DNA from 2 places in the Lachnospira rogosae (ex Hitch et al. 2025) genome. Region 1 is predicted to be linked to the other one. Evidence: predicted binding sites of a transcription regulator. Region 1 holds the regulator's gene; the other holds the start of a gene.
The links. Region 1 encodes HrcA, which represses chaperone genes, less so after heat shock. Its sites were predicted from a motif close to TGTTAGCACTCNNNNNNNNNGAGTGCTAACA; they were not measured.
Positions count from the first base shown of each region.

Region 1 (11,804 bases):
GGTTAGATGTATTGATACCACCTGTAGGCATAATTCTTACTGTTGTGTAAGCTGCACACATAGCCTTAATCATCTTAATTCCGCCTGCTGCTGTAGCTGGGAAGAATTTAACTCTTGTAAGACCTCTCTTAACTGCCTGAGCAAGTTCAGATGGTGTTACGATACCTGGCATTACAGGAATATTCTTAGAGATACAGTAATCAACGATTTCTGGATCAAAACCTGGGCTTACGATAACTGAAGCACCAGCTGCTACAGCTCTGTCAACCTGCTCTGTTGTAAGTACTGTACCTGCTGCAAGTACCATATCTGGATATGCTTCGTGCATAAGACGGATAGATTCCTCTGCTGCTTCTGTACGGAATGTAACTTCTGCACATGGAAGACCTCCTTCTACTAATGCCTTAGCTAATGGAAGTGCGTCCTTTGTATCATTCAATACTACTACTGGAATTACTCCAAGTTCTTCAAACTTATCTGCTATATTACTCATTATAATAATAGCCCCTTTCTTTTAATTATTCGACTGATACTTCTCAGTGTCTTTGATTATATCATAATTCTTTAAATACGACAATGAAATGATATATTTCGTTTGTATTTTTATAAGAACTTTATGCATTTATTTAAAGAAGCCCTTCTTCTTTGGATGTTTGTGTTCCTCTCCTGTAAGTGTCTTATCATATTCCATAAGTGCTTCTTTCTGTTCATTATTAAGCTTTGTAGGAATATCAACAATAAGTGTAATGTAATGATCTCCTCTTGTCTGAGGATTTCTTAATGTTGGCATACCTTTGCCTCTGAGCCTTACTCTTGTACCTGAAGCTGTTCCCGGCTTAACTTCATATATAACTTCACCATCAACAGTCTTTACCTTGACTTCTCCGCCAAGAACTGCTGTAGGATAGCTTATTACAACATCTGAGAAAATGTTATAGCCATCTCTCTCAAATGCTGGATCTGCTGATATCATTACAGCTACTAATAAATCGCCTCTTGGACCGCCATTAGTACCTGGCTCGCCCTTGCCCTGAATACGGACACACTGTCCATTATCAATACCAGCAGGTATATTAACTTCAATTGTCTTCTTGCTGCTTATATAACCTGTTCCATAGCAGTCTGGACACTTTTCTTTAACAATCTTACCTGTTCCGTGACAATCTGGGCAAGGCTGTACGCTTCTCATCATTCCAAGGAATGACTGCTGTGTTACTGTTACCTGTCCACGTCCGCCACATTTCTTACAAGTTTCAGGACTTGTTCCCGGCTTTGCACCTGTTCCGTGACACTTAGAACATTCATCCTTAAGTGTTACATCTATCTTCTTCTTAGTTCCTGTAACTGACTCAGCAAATGTAATTCTTACATTAACTCTTATATCTGCACCACGTCTTGGTCCGTTGCTGTTACGTCTGCTGCTTGAACCGCCTCCGAACATACCACCGAATATATCACCAAATATATCGCCCATATCACCGAAGTCAAAATCAAAGCCGCCACCGCCAGCTCCACCTGCACCGCCTTCAAATGCTGCGTGTCCGAACTGGTCATACTGTCTTCTCTTATCTGCATCACTAAGAACTGCATATGCTTCTGATGCTTCCTTAAACTTAGCCTCAGCCTCTTTATCTCCCGGATTCATATCAGGGTGATACTTCTTAGCTAACTGTCTATATGCTCTTTTAATTGCTGCATCATCTGCGTCCTTAGGCACACCAAGGACCTCATAATAATCTCTCTTTTCTGCCATATAGGTTCCGCCTTTCTATACCCGAAAGGAGTCAGGTACCCTGATACGAGTCCTGACTTCCTTTCTGATTTCATCTATAATTGTCAAGTCTTAAGAAGTCTTTATATAACTCCATAATTAATCATTGTTAATTACATTAACTCTGATATTATAACCTTCAATAATCATAGACCACATCATATATATTACTTAATTATACTTCCTTGTAGTCACCATCTACAACATCATCACCATAAGGTGCGCTTCCCTGTGCATTATCAGCACCTGCGCCAGCTCCCATATCAGGACCAGCACCGGCTGTGCCTGCACCCTGAGTTGCTTCATACATCTTAGCAAAGAGGTTCTGTGCTGATGTCATAAGCTTTTCTTTAGCTGCCTTAATCTCATCAACCTGAGCATCTGTCATATTCTCAGCATCTGTTGATTCAACAAGTGACTTAAGTGCGTTAAGGTCTGCCTCAACATTTGCCTTGTCGTTAGCATCAAGCTTGTCGCCAGCTTCATCAAGAGCCTTCTGTGTCTGGAATACCATAGAGTCAGCTTCGTTACGAACTTCGATAGCTTCCTTACGCTTCTTATCCTGAGCTTCGAACTCAGCAGCTTCCTTAACAGCCTTATCGATATCTTCATCAGACATATTAGAACCAGCTGTTATTGTAATATGCTGCTCCTTGCCTGTTCCAAGATCCTTAGCAGATACATTAACGATACCATTAGCATCGATATCAAATGTAACTTCAATCTGTGGAACACCTCTTCTTGCTGGAGGTATACCATCAAGTCTGAACTGTCCAAGTGACTTGTTATCCTTGGCAAACTGTCTTTCACCCTGTACTACGTTGATATCAACGGCTGTCTGGTTATCAGCAGCTGTGGAGAATATCTGGCTCTTCTTTGTAGGAATAGTTGTATTTCTCTCGATAAGTCTTGTAGCAATACCACCCATTGTCTCAATTGAAAGTGAAAGTGGTGTTACATCAAGAAGAAGGATATCACCAGCACCGGCATCACCAGCAAGCTTACCACCCTGAATAGAAGCACCGATAGCAACACATTCATCTGGGTTAAGTGACTTGTTAGGTTCGTGACCTGTTAACTGCTTTACTTTATCCTGTACAGCTGGAATTCTTGTAGAACCACCAACTAATAATACCTTTGAAAGTTCTGAAGCTGTAAGACCTGCATCTGAAAGTGCGTTCTTAACTGGCTCAGCTGTCTTTTCTACTAAGTCGTGTGTAAGTTCATCGAACTTAGCTCTTGTAAGTGTCATATCAAAATGCTTTGGACCTTCTGCTGTTGCTGTGATGTATGGAAGGTTGATGTTAGTCTGCATAGCACTTGATAATTCCTTCTTAGCCTGCTCAGCAGCAACCTTTAATCTCTGAAGTGCCATTGTATCTGTAGAAAGATCTACGCCTTCCTTAGCCTTGAAGTCATCTAACATATACTGTGTAATAGCATTATCAAAATCATCACCACCAAGTCTGTTGTTACCAGCAGTAGCAAGAACTTCGATTACACCATCACCGATTTCAATGATAGATACATCGAATGTACCACCACCAAGGTCATATACCATAATCTTCTGCTCGTGTTCATTATCAAGACCATAAGCTAAAGCAGCAGCTGTAGGCTCGTTGATAATTCTCTTAACATCAAGACCTGCAATCTTACCAGCATCCTTAGTTGCCTGTCTCTGTGCATCATTGAAGTAAGCTGGAACTGTGATAACAGCTTCTGAAACTGTCTCACCAAGATAGCTCTCAGCATCAGCCTTTAACTTCTGAAGAATCATAGCTGATATTTCCTGTGGTGTGTACTTCTTACCATCAATATCAACCTTGTAATCTGTACCCATATGTCTCTTGATTGAAGAAATTGTCTTATCAGCATTAGTAACTGCCTGACGCTTAGCAGGATCACCTACTAATCTTTCTCCGTTCTTTGTAAATGCAACTATTGATGGAGTAGTTCTGATACCTTCTGTGTTAGTAATAACAACTGGCTTACCACCTTCCATAACAGCTACGCATGAATTAGTTGTACCTAAATCTATACCAATAATCTTGCTCATAATTATCTTCCTTTCTATGTCTTATATAGACATACTGTTTAATAATATCAATTCTATTTGTTACAAGTGTGTGTATTGTTCTGATAAGCCCTAAGCCTGTAAACGACTTCTTTCTATATCACAACTACCCACATACTTTACTTCTGGTAAAAGCTCATACCATTATACATCAACTAAATATTCTGATGTATTAGTTAGCAACCTTTACCATACTGTGGCGGATAACCACATCTCTATATGTGTAACCCTTCTCGAACTCTTCAACGATAATATTCTCGCCCTGAGAGTCATCTTCCACATGCATAACTGCATTATGAAATTCAGGATTAAACTCTGAACCAACTGCCTCGATTGGCTTAACCTGTAAGTCTTCAAGCATCTTAATTGTCTGCTTGTAAACCATATCCATACCTTTGGCAAATGGTGTTTGTAACTCTTCCTCTGTCACTGACTTAAAGCCGCGTTCAAAATTATCTACTATCGGAAGAAGTTTCTTTACTACATCCGAAGCTCCCATCTCGAACATTGCTGACTTTTCTTTGTCAGTACGCTTTCTGTAGTTGTCAAACTCAGCCATCTGACGCTTCAAACGATCTTGTAAATCCTCAATCACAGCGTCCTTCTGGTCCTTTTTATTATTTATATCAACTGTTTCCTCCGCTCCTTGCGCATCACTTGCGTTGTCAGATTTCTCTGCCTTCACATCTGCGTCAGACGAGCCCTGAGCTTCTACAGTATCAGCGTCTTTATCTGTATCTGATGTAACATCTGTATCATTAATATTAACATCTGCTTCATCAACATTATTAATGTTATTATCTTTCTTAGACACCTTATCTCCTCACCTTTCTATGATTTCTTGAATACATCATCCAACTGCGTCCTCATATTCTTCAAGGTTTCCACAACCTTTTCATAATCCATACGCTTTGGACCAATAATACCAATTGTACCCTTCATTCCATCCTGTAATTCATATGTTGCTGTTACAACGCTACAGTCTTTCATAGATTCAATCGGTGTTTCATTTCCTATATATACCTGAATACCATTGTTGGAACTACTATCCTGTTCATCAACACTATTGTCATCATCAACAACAAGATCTGACAGGCTCTGCTTTTCCTCCAAGGCATATATAAGCTCACTGGCTTTGGTTGAATCACTAAGTTCTGGATACTTGAATATGTTGGTTGCACCGCTTGTATATATCTTTAAATCATCTGCGCTGCTTATTGTATCAACAATCGCATCAAGAACTTCTTTGACAAGATTAATATGTTCTCCTGCCTGATTTTCCATCTTTGAAACAATGCTCAAATTCATCTGTTCAAGAGTAAGCCCTGTAAGTGTTGTATTAATAAGAATGTTAAGCTTTAACAAATTCTCCTGTGACAAATCCTCGCTTACTGTTATCACCTTATTCCTTATAAGATTGCCTTCCATAACTATTACGGCTAATATCTTATTGGCTTCAAGCTGTGATAACTGAACGAACTTAAGCTTATTGCCTGTTACCTTAGGTGTCGTTACCATAGTTGCATAATTAGTATCTTTGGCAAGAACCTTGGCAACATTCTGAAGAAGCTCTTCTACCTTTTCAACCTTCTCACCTAACATATCCTTCATTGAACTTAATTCCTGTTCTTTAACAGCAACCTCGTTCTCTCTGTTGGTTATGTTCTGTTCTTTCTCAGACATCATATCGTCTACATATAATCTGTAGCCTTTATCTGTAGGAATTCTTCCTGCTGATGTATGTGGCTGAACTATATACCCAAGCTCTTCCAGGTCTGCCATCTCATTCCTTATTGTCGCGGAACTAAGCTTCATGTCTGTGAACTTAGATATCGTTCTTGAACCAACTGGCTCGCCTGTTTCTAAGTAGTTCTTAATGATTGCTTTAAGTATCTTTACTTTACGCTCATCAAGCTGTTCATCAAGCCCCATGACATACCTCCTTTTCTTTGTTGTTAGCACTCAATAATCAGGAGTGCTAATATCAACATAATTAAGGTATCACTTTGCAAGGGTGATGTCAACAATTAATTTAATTTTTTGTATAAATAAATTATAAACTTTATTAAGTGTTTGGAGAAGGGGGTGGGGCTTCGGGCACCAGAAAGCTGATTGGGTATTTCTAAGACTTTCCTTTTGTTGTGGTTATGAGGGACGCAAACGCTCAGACGCAACGTCCTGTTGCGTATTCGCTCCATCGCACATCCGTGTGCGATAATTCTATCAGAATTTCCTATTACATAAAAAACTGCTGTGTAAATCTGGGGCTTTGCCTGATTTACACAGCAGTTTTATTGAGGTTAAAATTATTCTTAATAGAAATTACTTAGGATTAGATTATATTCCTAAGAATTTCTTTACTTCATTGGTCATCTCGCTTACTTCACATACTGTGTTGTGGAGGACTGGAGCTGTTCTGATTTCTTCGATAGCGTTAGGAACTTTTACTTTAGCAAGTTCGCTTAACTTATCTACAAGTTCAAAGTCACCCATTGAAGCATACTTAGGGTCGATTGCTTCCATTACGCTTCTTGTAAACTTGTATGGGCTTGCTGTTGAAGCTATAACTGTCTTAGTTTCGTCCTTAGTGTCTGCCTTGTACTTGTTATAAACTGTAGCAGCTACTGCTGTATGTGTATCTATAACATATCCACAAGTTTCATATAAATCCTTTATAGTAGCAGCATCTTCCGCCTCTGTAGCATAGTTGCCATAGAAATCTGAAAGCTGTGCTTTCATATCAGCAGTAATCTCATACTTACCTGTTTCTTTAAGTGAAGCCATAAGCTCGCTGTTCTTCTCAGCACTGTTGCCTGCTATTCTATAGATAAGTCTTTCAAGGTTGCTTGAGATAAGAATATCCATAGATGGTGATGTTGTAAGAACGAAATCTCTGTTTCTGTCATACTCACCCGTTGTAAAGAAATCGTATAACACCTTATTCTCATTAGAAGCACATATAAGCTTATTAATAGGAAGTCCCATATTCTTAGCATAAAATGCAGCAAGGATATTACCAAAGTTACCTGTAGGAACTACTGCATTAATCTTTTCACCTGCCTTGATTTCTCCGTTAGCAAGAAGTCTTGCATATGCATATACATAGTATACAATCTGTGGAACAAGACGTCCTATATTTATTGAGTTAGCTGATGAGAACTGGAAGCCGGCATTGTTCATAACCTTTTCAAGTTCCTTATCACCAAATATATTCTTAACACCTGTCTGTGCATCATCAAAGTTACCCTTAATTCCAATTACGTGAGTATTAGCACCCTTCTGTGTAACCATCTGCTTTTCCTGAATAGGGCTTACACCGTTCTTAGGATAGAATACAACAATTCTTGTTCCTGGAACATCTGCAAAACCTGCAAGAGCTGCTTTACCTGTATCTCCTGATGTTGCTGTAAGTATTACTATTTCATTTTTAACATCATTCTTCTTAGCTGATGTTGTAAGTAAGTGTGGTAATATAGATAAAGCCATATCCTTAAATGCAATAGTTGCACCATGGAATAATTCTAAGAAATATGCACCCTCTGCCTTAACTAATGGTGCAATCTCTTCAGTATCAAACTTAGAATCATAAGCTTTGTCAATACAGTTCTTTAACTCTTCTTCTGTAAAGTCATCAAGCATAAGCTTCATAACTTCATAAGCAACTTCCTTATAAGACATCTTTGAAAGTTCTTCTAAGCTCTTATCTAATGAAGGAATAGATTCTGGTACGAATAATCCACCATCTGGAGCAAGTCCCTTTAATATAGCCTGTGAGGCTGTTACTCTTACACTATCATCCCTTGTACTTCTGTAAAATAAACTCATCTCTTATTCCACCTTCTTATTTTATTGGGGTGAATCACAGTCAATCTGATGCATAACCGTCTCCCACATACATATGTACCTGCCAGAACAACATCTGGTAAATGGAACAGCTTTATCATCACTAACCGGATTCCTGTTAAAAATGCTTTAAACAGAAACCATTATACAACAGGAATGATACGAAAAACAATAGGTATATTGAATTATTACTAATTTTATCATATAATTTATAGGATTGATAAATATTAGACAATTTCCGGCTGACAGTAATATATACAATATTATTAAGATAGCAATGTATTTATTATAAAATCAAATTAACATATCACTAATATATGATAGCATAATAATCAAGATACGTTAAAGGAGAACCACAACTTGGCTAAAGGTGTTTACAAGACCAATAAAAAAGACGGCTCTGTATATTACAGGGTTTCAATAACATATAAGAATAAACATATAAGTATCGGAAGTTATGATGATGAAAATACAGCCTCACAGGTTTACTGTACTGCTTGCGATATACTTTTTAAGCCTGACATATATTATGTTAATATTGACCTTCATACTTCATCATACGCCGAATGTCATATTGATTTTCCTTATTCTAAGTTCATAAGTCTTATTAATTTCCGCGACAATGGCATATATATTAAGACACCCATATACCTGTGCAACAAGGCATTTTTGTATTTTCTTGAACCCGGGAATACTCTTATATTTTCCATTGATGACCTTTTCTATTATTCGCACCACACAATTATGTGCCGCGGCGGTTATTATTTCGTAAATGATTATGGTATGCAGACAAGCATTTTATCCAGATTTGGAATACGCAGTCATTCCGTTAAAGGAAAAGATTACATTTTCAGGAATAATGACGAACACGATTTCAGATATGAAAATGTGTGTGTAGTCAATAAATATAATGGCGTGAGCCAGATTGTAAAAAACGGACGTATAATGTTTCAGAGCAGAATTCACATTAATGGTGATTTTATAATAGGGACTTATGGGACGGAATATGAGGCAGCTATTGCTTATAATAAGGTAGCTGATATGTTAGAGCCTGTATTTCCGGTAAATTATACAAGGAATTATATTGAGGATATATCGCATATTACTTATGCGGCTGCTTATAATAGTGTGAAGATTTCTAAGAGGGTGATTGAGTATGTTAAGAGGCTGGCGGAAAAAGTGAATTGCTAGGATTGGACATAAAATATACGGAAGATTAGTTCATAATTGACAACGGATAGCTTTTAGTTGACAACGGACACGGGCGGAATAGCCAATATATCAACGTCAGGCACGCTCCCGCTACTCTCAAACGCAGCGGATACTAAGGCGGTAAAGGACACCGCCTAAGTACCGGCGTTTTCAAAGTACCTGACTTTTGATATATTGGCTATTCCGCCCGCTGGGTGTCTACTCATTTAGGTATGCGTTTATTTTTTAATTTACTTAGCCTCACAAGTAATAACCCTCATACCTGAAATTAACATTGCAATTATTTCAACCGCTGTAATTGTATTATATCTGTTATCTTTATTTCTATATTTTCTGTATTATAATTTCATTTTATGACCACCTAATCTACACAATCTATATACTGTAAACTATTATCGCCAGCAATTAACTATCCCCTTCAGCCTAGAATGTCAGAACTCAATCCATACAGAATATATTCTATAATCTATATTCCCACGACTACACCTATACCCGCCCAACATACAATGTGCAACGGGCTCTTGTCACTAAACTATATGCATCTATCTTATGGGCAAATACATATTATAGGACATACAGATTGCTCTTGCCACTAAACAATCTACATCTATCTTCTGCCAGCACACAGAAATACAACGAAATAGCGGCTATATATCGTTAATCAGGTACTTTGAAAACGCCGGTACTTAGGTGCTGTCCTTTAGCACCTTAGTATCCGCTGCGTTTGAGAGTAGCGGGAGCGTGCCTGATGTTGATATATAGCCGCTATTTTGTTGTATTTCGTCCGTCTGCCACAAAGCTCAATAGAATTAGAATTATTGTCCATTAAGCAGCACCGGTGTGTAATGCATTTTTTATTTATTATTGATATAATTCACAAGTCCCTCAGCCTTTATGATTTTCTGCATAAATTCTGGGAATGCCTGTCCCTGGAATGTCTGTCCTGTTGTCTTATCTGTGATAACGCCGCTGTCAAAGTCGATAGCTACATCATCGCCTGCATTGATAGCCTTAGCTGCTTCTGGACACTCTATAATAGGAAGTCCGATGTTAATTGAATTTCTGTAGAATATTCTCGCAAATGTCTCTGCAATAACACAGCTTACACCTGCTGCCTTAATAGCTATAGGTGCGTGCTCTCTTGATGAACCACATCCAAAGTTCTTATTAGCAACAATTATGTCGCCTTTATTAACATTTTTCACAAAATCCTTATCGATATCTTCCATACAGTGAGTAGCAAGCTCTGCTGGGTCTGAAGAATTAAGATATCTTGCAGGAATAATAACGTCTGTATCTACATTATCGCCGAATTTAAAAACTCTTCCTTCTGCTTTCATATACTCCTCATTTCCTGTGTATTCGTACACATTTATAATTCATAATAATTATGTATCTTCTAAATATATTCAGTGTGCTGATTACAATATATTATAAACCAAGGTCAGATGGCTGGCTTATCTTGCCTGTAACTGCACTTGCTGCTGCAACAGCAGGGCTTGCAAGATATATTTCTGAATCAACGTGTCCCATACGTCCAACAAAGTTTCTGTTAGTTGTTGATACACATCTCTCGCCTTCTGCAAGGATACCCATATATCCACCAAGACATGGTCCGCAGGTTGGTGTGCTGACAACTGCTCCTGCTTTAATAAATGTCTGTACAAGACCTTCTTCTATAGCCTGCATATATATTTTCTGTGTAGCTGGGATAACGATTACTCTTAAGCCCTTTGCTACCTTTCTGCCTTCTAATATCTTAGCGGCACATCTTAAATCATCAATACGTCCATTAGTACATGAACCGATAACTACCTGATCAATCTTGATATCATCTATAGAATCAACTGTGTGTGTATTCTCTGGAAGATGTGGGAATGCTACTGTTGACTTAATTGTGCTAAGGTCAATATCAATCACCTGATCGTATTCTGCATCGTCATCTGCTGTATATTCAACAAATGGTCTCTTAGAATGTTCCTTCATATACTCTCTTGCAAGATCATCAACAGGGAATATTCCGTTCTTTCCACCTGCCTCTATAGCCATATTGGCAATAGTAAATCTATCATCCATAGTAAGTGTAGATACTCCCGGACCAGCAAATTCCATAGACTTATAAAGAGCTCCGTCAACACCTATCATTCCGATAATATGAAGAATCACATCTTTACCGCTTACCCAAGGGTTAAGCTTTCCTGTAAGATTGAACTTAATAGCTGATGGTACTTTAAACCAGGCCTTACCTGTTGCCATACCTGCTGCCATATCTGTTGAACCTACACCAGTTGAGAATGCACCAAGTGCACCATATGTACATGTATGTGAATCAGCACCGATAATAACATCGCCAGCTACTGTAAGTCCCTGCTCTGGTAAAAGAGCGTGCTCAATACCCATCTGTCCTACTTCAAAGTAGTTAGTAATATCATGCTTTGCTGCGAATTCTCTTACACATTTGCAGTGCTCTGCTGACTTAATATCCTTATTAGGCACAAAATGATCTGGAACAAGTGCAATCTTATCCTTATCAAATACTGTCTTAACAGTCATCTTATCCATTTCATGAATGGCAACTGGAGATGTAATATCATTACCAAGTACGAGGTCTAAGTCCGCCTCAATTAATTGTCCTGCTTTAACTTCAGAAAGACCTGCGTGAGCCGCAAGAATCTTCTGTGTCATTGTCATTCCCATTATAAATCCTCCTTGTATCCGCGAAGTATATACTTATATATCCAACGCTTAATCTTGTTTATTTTACAGTATATTCCATACATTTGCAAGATATCTGAATTCTATACGTTTTTATGTTTTATAAGCATAAAATTTTTACATATTTCATCATATCTGGTACATTTTACACTTTTCATCATAATATATACATTTTATATATTACTTTAA
Region 1 covers NZ_JBBMER010000002.1:256,111-267,914, forward strand. Annotated here, with positions in the region: gene WMO14_RS03545 (bifunctional 4-hydroxy-2-oxoglutarate aldolase/2-dehydro-3-deoxy-phosphogluconate aldolase) at 1-493, opposite strand, end outside; gene dnaJ (molecular chaperone DnaJ) at 623-1,753, opposite strand; gene dnaK (molecular chaperone DnaK) at 1,947-3,827, opposite strand; gene grpE (nucleotide exchange factor GrpE) at 4,018-4,659, opposite strand; gene hrcA (heat-inducible transcriptional repressor HrcA) at 4,677-5,777, opposite strand; gene thrC (threonine synthase) at 6,183-7,670, opposite strand; gene WMO14_RS03575 (hypothetical protein) at 8,049-8,879, shown strand; gene leuD (3-isopropylmalate dehydratase small subunit) at 9,755-10,240, opposite strand; gene leuC (3-isopropylmalate dehydratase large subunit) at 10,332-11,597, opposite strand; gene WMO14_RS03590 (S66 family peptidase) at 11,796-11,804, opposite strand, start outside.

Region 2 (11,804 bases), on a different contig from region 1:
CCACATTAAGAAGATATATGAGCAGAATAACAGACTTGGTTATGCGCTTGTTATGAAGACACATATGGATTATGTCATTAAGCAGATAGAAAGCTATAGTGATGATAAGGGCGCAGGAAAGACATTACTTAAAAAGGGCAAAGAGGCACAGGTGTGCAGTTATATTGATGAGCTTGAAGGAAAATGCTTTGTGTGCGATAAAGTAGAAGATACAATTGAAAGATACATAGATACAGTGTTTTATATGTATAAACACGACAAAGATTTTGTCGATAAGCTTAAGAGCTGCAAAGGCTTTTGTACCAGCCACTATGGACTTTTGATGAAAAGGGCGAGCGGCAAGCTTTCAGGAGCACAGTATACGGAATTCACAGAACTTATCACTAAGCTTTACATAGATAATATGAAGAGAGTGAGAGACGATGTGGCTTGGTTTATTAATAAATTTGACCACAAATATGCCAATGAGCCTTGGAAAAATGCCAAAGACTCACTCGTAAGAGCAACATTAAAAGATACAGGAGTTAATATCCAATAACATAATAATGTGTTATTTTCCGGAAGAAGATAAGTTCATTATGGTATAATGAGCACAAAAGTGCTCATCTTAAAAGTTCCTTATGGAACTTTATATGTGCAGAAAAGCCGCACAAGATTTATGGTATGATATATACATTATATTAAGAAATTAATTGATATTAATAAAAGCTGATTACCCTCATTAATAAAAATGGAGATAATCAGCTTTTTGTTGATATATAAATGTAATAATTATTACATTTATATATCAATTAATAGGTAAATGTAACAGAATATAACGTGTAATTAACACGATCAATATTCTTATAAGAATAGGATAACTGCTGTCCGGTTCTTGATATTGCCTCTTTAAGATCTGCATTATAAGTTGTAGTGAATTCAATATGTGCAGTTTTATTTTTAACTGTTGAATATATGAGTTTATTTAGTTGGTTGACATTGCTTATTAAAGGTAGTTTTTTGTATCTGCAGTAGGAATATTTTGCACCACATTTTTCATAAGCGGAGTAACGGCTTCTGTCCCAAGTATGGTCGAGTGCCATATCGTCAGCACTGATATTAAAATATGAGTGGTCGATATAATCAGATGATGAGCCAACAGGGTCATCCCACGTTACATCAACGTGATACCAGTGATTATCAAGGTTGACAACATTCCATATGTGCTGCTGTCCGCCAGCCTCTCCTGAAATCGTTGCATTTTCTATTCCAAGCATATCTAACAATGTCTTAAAACATTCAGTATAGCCGCTACATACGGCAATTCCGTTGATTAATGCACTGTAGGCGTTGTAGGAAGAGTCGCCGGTATCAACATAATTGATGTTATCAACGAGATAATCGTGTATGGCAATCTCTTTTTCTATATCAGATTGATTTGGCGAAATAATCTCTTCAAGTATTTTGGTATATTTGTCATAAAGCACAAGCTGGCGTTCATTAAGATTATATGTTGACTCACTTCTGTAAGCTTTAATAATTGCAAAATTGTCCCAACATTCATAAGTTATCCGCACATTGAAACCATTTTTAATGCGCCTGTATTCACATCTTAACTGTTCTATGCCGTTAATTAATGAAAGCCATTTGTTGGCATCAATTAACTCCTCATCAGTAATGAATAATTCGCAGACATTATTATCACTATCCATACTTGCAATTATAGCCTGCACAATCTCCTCCGTTGTATCTGCGGACTGGGAAAATGCAGCCTTAGGTATTGTCATAGCTGAATTGGAAGACATATTAAACGATATTGGAATTGTACAGCCTGTCAATGCGACAGATAAAAGCACAAGTGTGAGTATAACGCAGACACGCTTATGGATAGGCTTATATAAATTTTTCATATATGTTAATAAATCTTTCTATAATAATTTAGGTTTATTACTTTGTTAAATTAAATGTAATTTGGTATTATTACATCATATATTATAATTATATTACATTATAAAATAATACACAACTGCTAGATATATGGATATTTATGGCAGTCTGATAATAAATATACCGTGCATTTTATTTTGTACAGGGAGGAGAATTAATATGAGCGATTATATTATTAACAAACCTGATGATTTTGAATTGAATGAAACACTTGAATGTGGACAGTGCTTCCATTTTAATAAGCTTGATGAAAATGATTATGTCCTTACAGCATTTGGACATATGTTACATATAATACAGACTGAAAAAGAAATTGTATTTTATGATACTGACGAGAAGCTGTATATGGATTTGTGGAGAAATTATTTTGATATAGACAGGAATTATGGTCTTATAAAGGAAAGGCTTCTAAAGAAAGATGATAAGCTTAAGGAAGCAATTGAGGCAATGTCAGGTGTCAGAATTCTTAATCAGGAATTTTTTGAGACACTTATTTCATTTATTATATCGCAGAACAAACAGATACCACATATAAAGAAGATTGTTGCAGATATTTCTGCAAAGTATGGCGATTATGCGGGTGAGGTGAAAGGTGTACCTATGTATACATTTCCTGATGTAAGGAAGTTAGCCAAAGCAGAAGTAGAGGATTTGAAGGAATTAAAGACAGGCTTTAGAGCACCTTACATATATGATGCCGTAAAATGTGTCGGCGAGGGAAAAATCAGCTATGATGAGCTTATTGCACTGGATAGTGAGCAGGGCATTGAGAAAATGTGTCAGATAAAAGGGGTTGGCAACAAGGTCGCAAGCTGTGTAAGCCTTTTTGCATTGGGTAAAAGGGACAGCTTTCCTATTGATGTGTGGATAAAAAGAATAATGGAATATCTGTATTTTGACGGAAATGATACTTCCAAAGATGTTATAGCTGCATTTGCTAAGGAAAGATTTGGCGAGCTTGGCGGATATGCACAGCAGTATCTTTTCTATTATGGAAAGACTGTCAAGATGGGTGTCGCTAATAAGAATAAAAAATAAAAAAAGTATAATCAAAATGTTAAATCATTAATATATTTAGAAATAGCTGTTGACAAATTATTAGCCGGGTGCTATCTTAATTTTATTGAAATTAGCACTCGGTTGAAATGAGTGCTAACAAGCAAAAAACAAATTGCTGCCATATACATTTCAGACAGCGGAATGGAGGATATATATGAAATTAGTACCATTAGGAGACAGAGTTGTAATTAAAGCATTAGTTGCAGAAGAAACTACAAAGTCAGGTATCGTATTACCAGGACAGGCAAAGGAGAAACCATCTCAGGCAGAGGTAGTTGCAGTTGGACCTGGCGGGGTTGTTGATGGCAAGGAAGTTACAATGCAGGTTAAGCCTGGTGATAAGGTAATATATTCTAAGTATGCTGGAACAGAAGTTAAGCTTGATGATGAAGAATACATCGTTGTAAAGCAGAATGATATTCTTGCGGTAATCGAGGACTAATCAGATACAGCCAGTTTACTGGCGGATATATGAAAAGTGATAGTTAGTTGATATCAGATATATTTTTATTACAGATAATAATGGAGGTAATAGCAATGGCAAAGGAAATTAAATACGGAATTGAAGCAAGAAAAGCTCTTGAAGAGGGTGTTAATAAATTAGCTAATACTGTAAGGGTTACAATCGGACCAAAGGGACGTAACGTAGTTCTTGATAAATCATATGGTGCACCACTTATCACTAACGATGGTGTTACAATCGCTAAGGATATCGAACTTGAAGATGCATTTGAGAATATGGGTGCCCAGCTTGTAAAGGAAGTTGCTACTAAGACTAATGATGTAGCAGGTGATGGTACAACAACAGCTACAGTTCTTGCACAGGCTATGGTTAATGCAGGTATGAAGAACTTAGCAGCAGGTGCTAACCCAATCATCTTAAGAAAAGGTATGAAGAAGGCTACTGATTGTGCAGTTGAAGCTATTGCACATATGAGCGAGAAGGTTACAGGAAAAGACCAGATTGCAAAGGTTGCATCTATCTCAGCTGGTGATGAAGAAGTAGGTCAGATGGTAGCTGATGCTATGGAAAAGGTTTCTAATGATGGTGTTATCACAATCGAAGAATCTAAGACAATGAAGACAGAACTTGATCTTGTAGAAGGTATGCAGTTCGATAGAGGATATATTTCAGCATATATGGCAACGGATATGGATAAGATGGAAGCTAACCTTGATAACCCATATATCCTTATCACAGATAAGAAGATTTCTAATATTCAGGAAATCTTACCAGTTCTTGAACAGATAGTCCAGAGCGGTGCTAAGCTTCTTATCATTGCAGAAGATGTTGAAGGTGAAGCTCTTACGACACTTATCGTTAATAAGTTAAGAGGTACATTCAATGTTGTAGCTGTCAAAGCACCTGGATATGGTGACAGACGTAAGGAAATGCTTAAGGATATCGCTATTCTTACAGGTGGTCAGGTTATCTCAGAAGAACTTGGTCTTGAACTTAAGGATACAACAATGGATATGCTTGGTAGAGCTAAGTCAGTTAAGGTTCAGAAAGAAAATACAGTTATCGTTGACGGCGAAGGTGCTAAGGAAGATATCGAAGCAAGAGTTGCACAGATTCGTGCACAGCTTGAAGAAACAACATCTGACTTTGATAAGGAAAAGTTACAGGAAAGACTTGCTAAGCTTGCAGGCGGCGTAGCTGTTATCAGAGTTGGTGCTGCAACAGAAACAGAGATGAAGGAAGCTAAGCTTCGTATGGAAGATGCCCTTAATGCAACAAGAGCTGCTGTAGAAGAAGGCGTTATCTCAGGTGGTGGTTCTGCTTATATCCACGCTTCTAAGAAGGTTGCTGAACTTGCTGCTACACTCAGTGGTGATGAGAAGACAGGTGCAGAGATTATTCTTAAGGCACTTGAAGCTCCTTTATACCACATTGCTCACAATGCAGGTCTTGAAGGTGCAGTTATCATCAACAAAGTAAGAGAGTCAGAAGTAGGAACAGGTTACGATGCTCTTAATGATGAATACGTTAATATGATTGATGCTGGTATTCTTGACCCAGCTAAGGTTACAAGAAGTGCATTACAGAATGCTACAAGTGTAGCTTCAACACTCCTTACAACAGAGTCAGTTGTAGCTGATATCAAAGAAGATACACCAGCAATGCCAGCAGGAGCTGCCGGTATGGGCGGAATGATGTAATAAGTAATAATTTGCTATACATCAGTAAGTTGATAAAATAAATTTAACACTTACATTATATTAAAAAAGTCCCTTTGTTTATGTTTTATATTCATAAACAAGGGGACTTTTTGTTGTGTAATGTATAAGCAATATGTTATGCTATCAAGGTTATTAAGTGGATTACAGCAGATTGAGCTGATTCATATATTTCAGGAGAGCTTGGTTTATGTTTTTTAATAGAAGAAAGAATGATGATTTGTCAGAAAAGCTGGTTAAACTGGTTGTTCCGATAGCTATACAGCAGTTTATGTTGGCACTTGTGAGTGCCACAGATGCGGTTATGCTGGGCTTTGTAGACCAGACCTCGTTGTCTGCAGCTTCACTTGCCGGACAGATACAGTTTGTGCTTAATTTGTTTATAGCAGGGATAACAGCAGGCTCAGGAATAATGATTTCACAGTACTGGGGAAAGAAGGACATAAAAGCTATTGAAAAGGTCATGCCGGTGGCTTTATATGCTAATCTGTTGTCAGGTGGCATATTCACTATTCTTGCGTTTCTCATACCTGAGGGACTTATAAGGATATTCACTAACGAACCGGAGCTTATTGCAAGCGGTACACTATATATCAGGGCGGTAGCCTTATCCTATGTGCTGTGTGCAGTATCACAGGTATATCTGATTCTTCTTAAGAATACAGGAAGGGCAGCTCAAAGCTCTGTTATCAGCTCATCAGCAGTTGCAGTTAATATAGTCTGCAATGCTGTCCTTATATTTGGACTACTTGGTATGCCACGTCTTGGCATACGTGGAGCGGCTTATGCAACTGTAATATCAAGAGTGATAGAGCTTGTATGGGCATATATTGCAGTTAACAAAGACAGGATTGCCACTCTGGAGTGGAAAGGAATTATTCATACAGATAAAGCACTTACAAGAGATTTCTGGTATTACACAATGCCTGTGCTATGTGCCTCCTTAGTGTGGGGCATTGCATTTGTATTATACTCAGTTATACTTGGACATATGGGAAGTGATGCTGTTGCAGCGAATTCCATAGCCAGTATAGTAAAGAGTATGGTACAGTGCGTTATAAGGGGCGTTAGTGCCGGGGCAGGAATTATTATAGGTAATCTACTAGGAGCAGGTAAGCTTTATAAAGCCAGGGAATATGGTGGAAGAATTACAAGACTGTCAATAGCGATTGGGATAATAACAGGTCTGCTTCTTATAGTTATAGCTCCGGTTGTATCGCGTGCAGCCCCTATGTCAGATACAGCGAAGGGGTATCTTGGCTTTATGCTGATAGTCCTCGGCATTAATCTGATGGGGCAGTCGGTGAATACAACTGTTCTGGATGGAATATTCTGCGCTGGTGGTGATGCAAAGTTTGATATGAAGGGAAATATTGGTGCAATGTGGTTCTTTGCAGTTCCACTTGGCTTTGTTGCAGCATTTGTATTCAATGCACCAGTCTGGCTTGTATATATCATAATAAGCCTTGATGAGCTTGTAAAGCTCCCGGCAGTATATATACATTATAAGAAGTATATTTGGGTAAGAAATATTACAAGATAAAATACCAGGGATAGTTGTTTCTATTTAAAAAAGTCAGGGGGTATGTTATAATACTTCCATATTGGATTTTAATTGTCACGCAGGAGGAATGGTGATGGCTGATATTGATGAGCTTAAAAAGAAACTTGAAGATGGATGGATAAAGGGTGAACCTTATGTATTTGTAAGTTATGCAAGTAAGGATAAAGAGAAAGTTTATGAATTTGTATATGAACTTAGAAAACGTGGAATTAATGTATATATAGATATAGAGCTTCAGGAGAATATTTCTAAGAACTGGTTACAGAATATTAAGGAGCGTTTATATGATGTTGATTGTGTTGCTATGATTTCATTTCTTAGTCTTAACTATTTCCGTAGTTATGCCTGCCTTATAGAACAGCTTGTAACACGTTCAGAGGATTTAAAGATGGAAAAAGGTAAGTATCTTGAGAATTTTTATATTGCATTGGATGATAATATGTCTACAATACAAAAAATGGAAGATGCAGTGTATAATAATACAGTTGCAAAAGAAAGTCAGAGTATGGCAATAAAGATGGTTCCAGAGGAAGTAAATGTCCTTAAAGATGTCATGGAAGATAATATTGCAGTAAAGAGCAAGTTAAAGAAAGATGTCAGGTCAACTATAGATAGTCTGAATACAGCACATAGAGTTGCGATAAGTATGCTTAGTTATATTTTTAAAGAGTCAAGCTATAGTATTCAGAAATATGGAACAGCTGGTGATTGTGCACAGTTAATGTATAACAATTTTACTAATGATAAGAATGACAAAATTAATATTGATGTATTGGAGGAACTTAAAGAAAAGTACATCAATGCTTCATCATCTGCCACAACTACATCATCTACAGCAAGTCAGAGCAGTGCTTCTGCACCAGCCGTTAAGAATAATACTACAGAAGCTGACATTGAGAATAATAGAACTTCTGATAATATTCAGAGTACAGAGAATAACAATGTGGCAAATAATAACACAAATATCAATGAAATAGACAGCAATGATATTATTGATGATGAAAATAGCACATCAACAGACAGCGTTACTACAGATGATTTTGCCACATCTACAGACAACAACAATATAACTGATAACACCAGAACAAGACAGGCTACAAGTACAGGTGATATCAGATTTACGCTTTATGGCAAGGAGTATGAGCTTAATCAGTCAGATATGATGCTTACATTTTTTGCACATATTCTTAATAAACATCAGGATACTGTGGACGAACTTCCTTCGTATAATGGGATGAACTGCGTATCTGATGTTGATTATAGTCTTTCTGAGAATCGTAAGGCAGATATGCCTACATATTTCAGAAGCTGTGAATTCTTTGAATTCGCTAATGGAAGCCATATATGCGTTGGAACATCATATTCAGTAGTAGACAAGTTAAAGAAAATGGCACTTCTGCTTAATATATGTGGTGAAAGCCCAGAGATATTCAGCTCAGAACAGGTTGAACTTCCAGCGGTAAAGGTCAGAGGTGGTTCTTCTGCTGGCGGCAAGGGAAGTGGAGCACTTGTGAAATTCAGCGTATATGGTAATGAATACGCGCAGAACCAGACAGATATGCTTGGAACAATATGCAGTTCTGTTATAGCTAAGCACCCAGACAAGTTAGAGGAAGCAGCAGATGCTTTATTATGTATTGATGTTAAAGATTATACAGATGTTGCTAAAGAAGACAGACCAGTATATTTCTCATCAATGAACAGATATGAAGTAAATGGCACAGCTTATAGTGTTGGTGGAAGCTTCGGAATGAAAGAAAAGCTTAAAATGATTGCTAAATTACTTATAATGTGCGACGAAAGCAAGGATATAATTGATATAGAAGACTATGAGATACCAGATGTAAAGGTTAAGGCGGCTGCAGGCACTAAGAAGAAAATTAATTACTTTGATTAATTGGAAGTATTACAAGATAGGAGTAGTTTTATGTTTGATGTAGCAGTAGAACAGATAGTAAAGGTAAAACCGCCTAAGACAGCAGTTGTTTATAAGGCATTGCTTATAATAGGCTGTATTGTGGCGGCTACAACCATACCACAGACAAGAACATTTGGAATAATTGTGCTTGCATTATTTGCGGTGATGACATTTTTGGTATTCCAGTATTATAATGCAGAGCTTGAGTATTCGATAGTGGATGATACGCTTACGATTGATAGGATTATGGCAAAATCAGCAAGAAAAAGATGTGGTGTGTATACACTTTCAAGAGCAAAGCTTGTGGCAAGAGCTGATTCGCAGGATGCACTCCGTATGAACCATATGGACGTTAAGACTTATGATTATTCAGTTGGTGCAAGCAACCACGATTCGGTTGTCATATATGCTTATAATGAACATAACGAACTGGTCAGGGTATTTGTATATCCTGATGAACGTATTCTTCACAGCATACAAAATGTTGTTGAAAAAGATGTGTTTAAAGTTATTGACTTTTAAAAAATGCTCTGATACAATTCTAATATTATAAACAAAAGGAATATGATAGAACGTTTATCAGATTTCTCCACACAGAAATGTCCGAATTAAGTATTCGGATTTTTTTGTACCAAGAATTGCGTTATTACGCGCATATAACTTAATTATTTTATTCACAGGAAAGCGAGGACAAAGGAAAATGGGTACAATTATTGGTGAGGGCATTACATTTGACGATGTGTTATTAGTTCCACAGTATTCAGAAGTAACACCTAATATGATCGATTTAACAACTAATCTTACAAAGAATATTAAGCTTAATATTCCTTTGATGAGTGCAGGTATGGACACAGTTACTGAACATAGAATGGCAATCGCTATGGCAAGACAGGGTGGTATAGGTATTATCCACAAGAATATGTCAGTTGAGCAGCAGGCAGAGGAAGTTGATAAGGTAAAAAGATCAGAGAATGGAGTAATTACAGATCCATTTTTCTTACATCCAGATAATACATTACAGGAAGCTAACGAACTTATGGGTAAGTTCAGAATTTCTGGTGTTCCTATCACAGATGATGATAGAAAGCTTGTTGGTATTATTACTAACAGAGATCTTAAATTTGAAGAAGATTTCTCAAGACCAATTAAGGAATGTATGACAAGCGAGAATCTTGTAACAGCTCCAGTTGGAATTACTCTTGAAGAAGCTAAGAAGATCCTTGGCAAGGCAAGAAAAGAAAAGCTTCCAATCGTTGATGATGAATTCAAGTTAAGAGGGCTTATTACAATAAAGGATATTGAGAAGTCTATTAAGTATCCTGCGTCTGCACATGATTCACAGGGAAGACTTCTTGCAGGTGCTGCAGTTGGTATTACAGCCAATGTTATGGATAGAGTTCAGGCTCTTGTTGATGCAAGTGTTGACTGTATTGTAATTGATTCAGCACATGGTCACTCTAAGAATATTATTACAACATTAAAGAATATCAAGTCAGCATTCCCTGATTTACAGGTAATCGCTGGTAACATTGCTACAGGTGCAGCTGCTAAGGCACTTTGCGAAGCTGGTGTAGATGCAGTTAAGGTTGGTATAGGACCTGGTTCTATCTGTACAACAAGAGTTGTTGCTGGTATTGGTGTACCTCAGGTAACAGCAGTTATGGATGCTTATGCAGAAGCTAAGAAGTTCGGTATTCCAGTTATCGCTGATGGTGGTATCAAGTTCTCAGGTGATATAGTTAAGGCTATTGCTGCCGGTGGTAGTGTATGTATGCTCGGAAGTCTTCTTGCAGGCTGTGATGAAGCTCCTGGTTCATTTGAGTTATTCCAGGGCAGAAAGTATAAGGTTTATAGAGGTATGGGTTCTATTGCAGCTATGGAGAATGGAAGCAAGGACAGATACTTCCAGACAGGTGCTAAGAAGCTTGTTCCAGAAGGTGTTGAAGGACGTGTTGCATATAAGGGACTTGTTGAAGATACAATATTCCAGCTTATGGGAGGTCTTCGTTCAGGTATGGGTTATTGTGGAGCACCTACAATTCCATTGCTTCAGGAGACAGGTAAGTTTATTAAGATGTCATCTGCTGCATTAAGAGAGAGTCATCCACACGATATTCATATCACTAAGGAAGCCCCTAACTACTCAGTAGAGAACGCTTAATATAAAGCTGTTATTATAAACAGATTAGAATAATAGATATTTAATCAACCCCGGCATTAATTAATTTTAATGCTGGGGTTGTTTGTGCGTCAATTTTAGTGTATTATCTTTGGGATATTAAATGTGAAATATGCACAAGTTGTATATGATAAATGTGGCAAATTGAATAAACTGTCTAAACAATTAAACTGATAAGCATTTATAAGTGAAAATAAAATCCGATAATAAGTGTTTATAAGTGAAAATTGATGTTGCTAATATATGTTTTCTTGATGTATAATAATCTTACAGTAAAATTGTATGAATAATGTATTTATAGAAGGTTATGCACAAGGAGAAGAGGTATGCAGGATAAGATGATTAACAAGTATATTGCTAAGAATCATTCTGGATCTGTATTTACTGACAATGAATTGCAGGTTATCAAGGATGGTAATATAGATGATATGGTTACAACATTTCTTGATATGAATACAGAATATTATAATAAGCAGATGCAGAGTGTTTTAAAGGTATTTACACAGTTTATGAGCACTGAGATTGAACTTGAGAGAATAATATATCAGAAGGAATTTGATGGCAAATTTGTTGGCTGTCAGATTATGGACGGAGATATAGATGTATTCTTAGGGATAGCAGGTGAAGATGCTGACCTTCTTTGCGTTGCATCTACATTTTCCCAGGAAGATATGAATAAGTTTGATGCTGATGCTTATGATGCAATATGCGAGCTTATTAATATTATTAATGGTGCATATGCGACTAAGCTCAGTTATGAAGAGATAGAGGTGTCTTTACACCCACCAGTATTTTATCAGGATACACAGATTAAAGCGGATAATGGAATGTATGTAGTTACATTTAATATGAAAGGACATAGATTTAATCTGCTTATGGTTGCAGATGATAAAGTTAAGCTTAATGTATAAAAATATATGTACATAGTTAAGGCGTATTACAGAAGCTGAAGTTGTTAATAATCATCAGTCAATTAT
Region 2 covers NZ_JBBMER010000004.1:110,180-121,983, forward strand. Annotated here, with positions in the region: gene WMO14_RS06690 (DUF6062 family protein) at 1-538, shown strand, start outside; gene WMO14_RS06695 (transglutaminase domain-containing protein) at 792-1,889, opposite strand; gene WMO14_RS06700 (DNA-3-methyladenine glycosylase family protein) at 2,086-2,964, shown strand; gene WMO14_RS06705 (co-chaperone GroES) at 3,140-3,427, shown strand; gene groL (chaperonin GroEL) at 3,523-5,148, shown strand; gene WMO14_RS06715 (MATE family efflux transporter) at 5,357-6,709, shown strand; gene WMO14_RS06720 (toll/interleukin-1 receptor domain-containing protein) at 6,804-8,627, shown strand; gene WMO14_RS06725 (DUF6106 family protein) at 8,658-9,170, shown strand; gene guaB (IMP dehydrogenase) at 9,349-10,809, shown strand; gene WMO14_RS06735 (chemotaxis protein CheX) at 11,154-11,738, shown strand.
Region 2: the regulator HrcA is predicted to act here: its motif matches at 3,054-3,084, upstream of WMO14_RS06705 (co-chaperone GroES).